DNA from 2 places in the Streptomyces sp. CA189 genome. Region 1 is predicted to be linked to the other one. Evidence: predicted binding sites of a transcription regulator. Region 1 holds the regulator's gene; the other holds the start of a gene.
The links. The regulator HrcA, encoded in region 1, represses chaperone genes, less so after heat shock. The targets are predictions, from matches to a motif close to TTNGCACTCNGNNNNNCNGAGTGCNAA.
Positions count from the first base shown of each region.

Region 1 (3,629 bases):
GCCACGGGGTTCGAGGGGGAAGACGCGGCGCTTGCCGAAGCGGTCCTCCAGGGTGACCGTGCCCGCCTCGCAGGCCACCACCGCGCCGCAGAAGTCCGTACCCGCCACCTCGACCACCAGATCGGGATCGGCCGGCACCTCCGGGACGGGCTTGGCGCGCTTCCACTGCGGGGTCAGGTCGGGGGAGTACTCACGCATCCGGCCGAGGGTAGGAGAGCGGGCCGCCTCAGGTGTCCGACACGCCGAAACGGGCCGCCAGTGTGTCGCGTTGGGCACGCACGAAGGCCGCGTCGACCACCGCTCCGTGACCCGGCACGTACAGAGCGTCGTCCCCGCCCAGGGCGAGGAGCCGGTCCAGGGCGGCCGGCCACTGCCGGGGCACCGCGTCCGGACCCGCCTGCGGCTCGCCCGATTCCTCGACCAGGTCGCCGCAGAAGACCACCTCGCGGGCTCCGGGCACGAAGACGGCCAGATCGTGCCGGGTGTGCCCCGGGCCCACGTTCGCCAACAGCACCTGCACCCCGCCGAGGTCGAGGGTCCACTCGCCCGACACCAGGTGCCGGGGGAGCACCAGCAGGTCCGCCGCCTCGGCCGCCTCGGCCTCCGCCAGGCCGTGCCGGACCGCGTCGGACCGCAGCTCGTCCCGGCTCACGGAAAGCAGGGAGTCCAGCCCGACCGGACCGTAGACCTCGGCCCCCGCGAACGCCGCACCGCCCAGTACGTGGTCGAAATGTCCGTGTGTGAATGCGAGATGGGTCACGCGCCGGCCCGCCAGCCGCTCCGCCTCGGCCCGCACCAGCGCACCTTCCCGCAGGCAGGACCCCGGGTCGATCAGAAGGGCGGAATCCTCGCCCACCACCAGGCCCACGGTGCAGTCCCACACCGGCAGGCGCTTGCGGCCGGCCCGTTCTGTGAGCTGTTCCCAGCCCGCCTCTTCCCAACGCACGTCCATGCCGCGACGCTACCTTGGCGGGCCGCCCTTGCTGCGGGCGTACCACCCCGCCGTACACTGACCGGGGGATCTCTGGCACTCGAACGCTCAGAGTGCCAACAGACCGAGCCGGTTTTCGCAGCAGGAGCCGGCCGGAGCAACGGACGACGGAAACGATGGAGGTGTGCGCGATGCTCAGCGAACGCAGACTCGAAGTGCTGCGCGCCATCGTCCAGGACTACGTCGGGACGGAGGAGCCGGTCGGCTCCAAGGCGCTCACCGAGCGGCACCGGCTCGGCGTCTCGCCCGCCACCGTGCGCAACGACATGGCCGTGCTGGAGGACGAGGGCTACATCGCCCAGCCCCACACCAGCGCCGGCCGGATCCCCACCGACAAGGGCTACCGCCTCTTCGTCGACAAGCTGGCGGGGGTCAAACCGCTGTCGACGCCCGAGCGCCGGGCCATCCAGAACTTCCTCGACGGGGCCGTGGACCTCGACGACGTCGTCGGCCGTACGGTGCGGCTGCTCGCGCAGCTCACCCGGCAGGTCGCCGTCGTCCAGTACCCGTCGCTGACCCGGTCCACCGTCCGGCACGTGGAGCTGCTCTCGCTGGCCCCGGCCCGCCTGATGCTCGTCCTCATCACGGACACCGGCCGGGTCGAGCAGCGGATCGTCGACTGCCAGGCCCCCTTCGGGGAGGCCTCGCTCGCGGACCTGCGGGCCCGTCTCAACAGCCGGGTCGTCGGCCGCCGGTTCACCGACGTGCCGCCGCTGGTGCAGGACCTTCCGGAATCCTTCGAGAACGAGGACCGGGTGACGGTGCGAGCCGTCCTCGACACCCTCCTCGAAACGCTGGTGGAGGAGGCGGAGGAGCGGCTGATGATCGGCGGCACCGCCAACCTCACCCGCTTCGGACACGATTTTCCCCTGACGATCAGGCCGGTGCTCGAAGCGCTGGAGGAGCAGGTCGTGCTCCTCAAGCTGCTGGGCGAGGCCAGTGAGTCGGGAATGGCCGTAAAGATCGGGCATGAGAACGCCTACGAGGGACTGAACTCCACGTCCGTCGTCTCGGTCGGCTACGGTTCGGGCGGCGAAGCAGTCGCCAAACTCGGCGTGGTCGGACCGACCCGCATGGACTACCCCGGAACGATGGGAGCGGTACGCGCAGTGGCACGTTACGTCGGACAGATCCTGGCGGAGTCGTAAGTGGCCACGGACTACTACGCCGTTCTCGGCGTGCGCCGCGACGCATCGCAGGACGAGATCAAGAAGGCATTCCGGCGGCTCGCACGCGAGCTGCACCCGGATGTGAACCCCGATCCCAAGACGCAAGAGCGTTTCAAGGAGATCAACGCCGCCTACGAGGTCCTCTCGGACCCGCAGAAGAAGCAGGTCTTCGACCTCGGCGGCGACCCGCTGTCCTCCTCGGGCGGCGGCGGAGCCGGCGGCTTCGGAGCGGGCGGCTTCGGCAACTTCTCCGACATCATGGACGCCTTCTTCGGCCAGTCCTCGCAGCGCGGACCGCGCTCGCGGACCCGCCGCGGCCAGGACGCCATGATCCGCCTCGACCTGGAACTGGACGAGGCCGCCTTCGGCACGACCAAGGACATCCAGGTCGACACGGCCGTCGTCTGCACCACCTGCTCCGGCGAGGGCGCCGCCCCCGGCACCTCCGCGCAGACGTGTGACATGTGCCGCGGCCGCGGTGAGGTCTCGCAGGTCACCCGGTCCTTCCTGGGCCAGGTCATGACCTCGCGGCCCTGCCCGCAGTGCCAGGGCTTCGGCACCGTGGTCCCGACCCCGTGCCCTGAGTGCGCGGGCGACGGCCGGGTCCGCTCCCGCCGCAGCCTCACCGTCAAGATCCCGGCGGGCGTCGAGAACGGCACCCGGATCCAGCTCGCGGGCGAAGGCGAGGTCGGCCCCGGCGGCGGCCCCGCCGGCGACCTGTACGTGGAGATCCACGAGCTGCCGCACCCGACCTTCCAGCGGCGCGGGGACGACCTGCACTGCACGGTCACCATCCCGATGACCGCGGCGGCCCTGGGCACCAAGTGCCCGCTGGAGACCCTGGACGGCCTGGAGGAGATCGACATCCGGCCCGGCACCCAGTCCGGCCAGGCGATCCCCCTGCACGGCCGGGGCGTCACGCACCTGCGCGGCGGCGGCCGCGGCGACCTGATCGTCCACGTCGAGGTCACCACCCCCGGCAAGCTGGACCCGGCGCAGGAGGACCTGCTGCGCCAGCTGGCGAAGCTGCGCGGCGAGGAGCGGCCGCTCGGCCAGTTCGCGCCGGGCCAGCAAGGCCTGTTCAGCCGCCTGAAGGACGCCTTCAACGGGCGCTGAGCCGCGCGCGGAGCAGCGTACGGGCAGCGTACGAGAACACCTGCGAGCCCGGTCCGGGGATGCCCCGGACCGGGCTCGCGGCATGGCGGACGGCAGGGCGGCGGCGGTATTCAGGCACCCCGCTGAAGGGGACTATGCCAGGCGAATGCCGTGATTCGGTCCCATGAGCGGGACATGGCACGATGCAGCTCATGTCCTCCGCACCGAACGGTCTCTTCGCGTACCCGATCGTGCAGGCGCCCATGGCGGGCGGCGCGTCCTGCCCGCCGCTCGCGGCCGCCGTGTGCGAAGCGGGCGGACTGGGCTTCCTCGCCGGCGGCTACAAAACCGCCGACGGCATGTACCAGGAGATC
Region 1 is NZ_JBWJVM010000026.1:3,145-6,773, reverse strand. Features, by position in the region: gene AC061S_RS20425 (DUF3097 domain-containing protein) at 1-198, opposite strand, end outside; gene AC061S_RS20420 (MBL fold metallo-hydrolase) at 227-952, opposite strand; gene hrcA (heat-inducible transcriptional repressor HrcA) at 1,123-2,139, shown strand; gene dnaJ (molecular chaperone DnaJ) at 2,140-3,276, shown strand; gene AC061S_RS20405 (nitronate monooxygenase) at 3,468-3,629, shown strand, end outside.

Region 2 (3,629 bases), on a different contig from region 1:
AGGCCCACGCCCCCGAAGGACACGGTGCGGACACCTCACCCTTCCTCTTCCGGTTCTCGGCCTCCGAGCGCGCCTACGGGCCAGACCTGTTCGTTGCGGATGAGGCGGCCTTCGAGGGGGAGGGCCGACACGCGGACGGTGCGGCTCTGTCCCTAGTAGCCGAGTTCACCTCGGTGTCCACGAGAGACGCCGACTGGAACGAAAAGCTGGACGTGTACGGCCTGCTCGTCCCCGTCTACCTGGTCGTCGACATGCAGGACTCGGAGATCACCTGCTTCTGGGACCCCTCCCCGCACGGATACCGCTCCCGTACGACGGTCTCCTTCGGCCAGCCCCTGCACGTCCCGGAGCCGTTCGGCTTCGACATTGACACCACCGGCTTCTAGGGCCGCGCAAACGCCCGAGGGCGGTACCCCCTCCGTCAGGAGGGGGTACCGCCCTCGGTACGTGATGCGAACAGCCGATCTACCTTCGGGCCGGAGCCCGGGGGCGGATCAGAAGTCCATGTCGCCGCCCGGCATGCCGCCGCCGCCAGCGGCGCCGGCCTTCTCGGGCTTGTCGGCGATGACGGCCTCGGTGGTGAGGAAGAGGGCCGCGATCGACGCCGCGTTCTGCAGGGCAGAGCGGGTGACCTTCGCCGGGTCGATGATGCCCGACGCGATCATGTCGACGTACTCGCCGGTCGCGGCGTTCAGGCCCCAACCGATCTGCAGGTTGCGGACCTTCTCCACGACGACGCCACCCTCGAGACCACCGTTGACGGCGATCTGCTTGAGCGGGGCCTCCAGCGCGAGCTTGACGGCGTTGGCGCCGGTCGCCTCGTCGCCGGTGAGCTCGAGCTTGTCGAAGACCGAGGAGGCCTGCAGCAGGGCCACGCCGCCACCGGCGACGATGCCCTCTTCGACGGCCGCCTTCGCGTTGCGAACGGCGTCCTCGATGCGGTGCTTGCGCTCCTTGAGCTCCACCTCGGTCGCGGCGCCGGCCTTGATGACCGCGACACCGCCGGCGAGCTTCGCCAGGCGCTCCTGCAGCTTCTCGCGGTCGTAGTCCGAGTCGGAGTTCTCGATCTCGGCGCGGATCTGGTTGACGCGGCCCTGGACCTGGTCGCTGTCACCGGAGCCGTCGACGATGGTCGTCTCGTCCTTGGTGATGACGACCTTGCGGGCGCGGCCGAGCAGGTCGAGACCGGCGTTCTCGAGCTTGAGGCCGACCTCCTCGGAGATGACCGTGCCGCCCGTGAGGATGGCGATGTCGCCGAGCATGGCCTTGCGGCGGTCGCCGAAGCCCGGAGCCTTGACGGCGACGGACTTGAAGGTGCCGCGGATCTTGTTGACGACGAGGGTGGAGAGCGCCTCGCCCTCGACGTCCTCGGCGATGATCAGCAGCGGCTTGCCGGACTGCATGACCTTCTCCAGGAGCGGCAGCAGGTCCTTGACCGAGCCGATCTTGGAGTTGACGATCAGGATGTACGGGTCGTCGAGGGACGACTCCATGCGCTCCATGTCGGTGGCGAAGTACGCCGAGATGTAGCCCTTGTCGAAGCGCATGCCCTCGGTGAGCTCGAGCTCCAGGCCGAAGGTCTGCGACTCCTCGACCGTGATGACGCCTTCCTTGCCGACCTTGTCCATGGCCTCGGCGATGAGCTCGCCGATCTGGGTGTCGGCGGCGGAGATGGAGGCCGTAGAAGCGATCTGCTCCTTGGTCTCGACATCCTTGGCCTGCGCCAGCAGGGCGGCGGAGACGGCCTCGACGGCCTTCTCGATACCGCGCTTGAGGGCCATCGGGTTCGCACCGGCGGCCACGTTGCGCAGGCCCTCGCGGACGAGCGCCTGGGCGAGAACGGTGGCGGTGGTCGTACCGTCGCCGGCGACGTCGTCCGTCTTCTTGGCGACTTCCTTGACCAGCTCGGCGCCGATCTTCTCGTACGGGTCCTCGAGCTCGATCTCCTTGGCGATGGAGACACCATCGTTGGTGATCGTGGGGGCGCCCCACTTCTTCTCAAGGACGACGTTGCGACCCTTGGGGCCAAGGGTGACCTTGACGGCGTCGGCGAGCTGGTTCATGCCTCGCTCGAGACCGCGCCGGGCCTCCTCGTTGAACGCAATGATCTTGGCCATCTGAAGTGGTCCTCCCGGACAGCGGTGGATTGCTCCCGGACCGCGCCCGCGCCCGCGACGGACGGCCTGCGTGCCCGGCGGTTTCTTCCCGCCGGACCCTGCGGGCCTCACTGACCCGGTCCTCGTATAGGTAGCACTCTCACCAGGAGAGTGCTAACGCCAATGATTAGCACTCGACCCCCCCGAGTGCAAGCGGCTTCGGGTAACCCGGGATGAACAGCCGGACGCCGCAAGGGCGCCGGGGCCGCCACGCACGAGGGGCCCGCATCCCGTGTCCAGGATGTGGGCCCCTCGTACATATGCCGTTGTGCCGTCGTGCGCGGCCGCTGTGCGCGGCCCCGTACGTGTCGGTGGTCGATCGCGGTCGGACTAGCCGGCGGCGAGCTTGACCATGTCCGCCTGCGGACCCTTCTGGCCCTGCGAGATCTCGAACTCGACCCGCTGACCCTCTTCAAGGGTGCGGTACCCGTCCATCTGGATGGCGCTGTAGTGGACGAACACATCCGCACCACCGTCGACCGCGATGAAGCCGTAGCCCTTCTCCGCGTTGAACCACTTGACGGTGCCCTGAGCCATGCCTAACTCCCCTATTACTGGCCCTTGCGCAGGACCGCACTTCGCGGTCCCGGGTCAGAACTTGCGCCGGAACGCCTCGACCGGGGCTGAATGTATCCGCACCGCTGCTGTCTGCAACAGGTCATTCCGACGAGAATTCTGGACACGGCGAAAGATTGAAATAGGGTGAAAACCCAGAATATTCCAGGGCAACTCGGGCCGGACAAACTTCGCCAAGGACCCATAGCGCACTTGCATGTTGACTCAATGTCAACCCTGTCGCGGCCCGCTCATATGCGGCGGGCAAGAACAGCGGAGGGGACTTCCCCAACTCTACCGCGCCCAACCAAGCAGAATTGCCCCCTCCGTTTAGTAACGGAGGGGGCAATTCAGTTTCTACGAGCCGTTGGCTGCTCAGCAGCCGCCCGCGACAGCGGGGATGATCGAGATGCCGGCGCCGTCCGGAGTGGACGTCTGCAGCCCGCCCTCGAAGCGCACGTCGTCGTCGTTGACGTAGACGTTGACGAAACGGCGCAGCTTGCCCTGGTCGTCCAGGACGCGCGCGGCGATGCCGGGGTGGCTCGCCTCCAGGGACTGGATGACCTCTTCGAGGGTCGCGCCCTCGGCGGAGACCTCGGCCTGGCCGCCGGTGTAGGTGCGCAGGATGGTGGGGATGCGGACGTTGACGCTCATGGCGCTACTGCCTTTCCGGGGTGCAGGGAGAAGAGGATCAGGCCAGGTTGGCGGCGCGGAACGCGTCCAGGCTGGGGCGGATGGTGGCGGTCTGGCCGCTGTCGGCGGCCACCGCCTCCAGGGTCTTGAGGCCGTCACCGGTGTTCAGGATCACGGTGGTCAGCGTGGGGTCGAGCTGCCCGTTCTCGATGAGCTTCTTCGTCACGCCGACGGTCACGCCGCCCGCGGTCTCGGCGAAGATGCCCTCGGTCTGGGCGAGGATCT
Region 2 is NZ_JBWJVM010000059.1:6,094-9,722, reverse strand. Features, by position in the region: gene AC061S_RS31955 (Uma2 family endonuclease) at 1-386, shown strand, start outside; gene groL (chaperonin GroEL) at 495-2,117, opposite strand; gene AC061S_RS31945 (cold-shock protein) at 2,487-2,693, opposite strand; gene AC061S_RS31940 (ubiquitin-like small modifier protein 1) at 3,087-3,365, opposite strand; gene thrC (threonine synthase) at 3,403-3,629, opposite strand, start outside.
Region 2: a site for HrcA is predicted at 2,284-2,310, ahead of groL (chaperonin GroEL). Genes of this name have one in related genera too.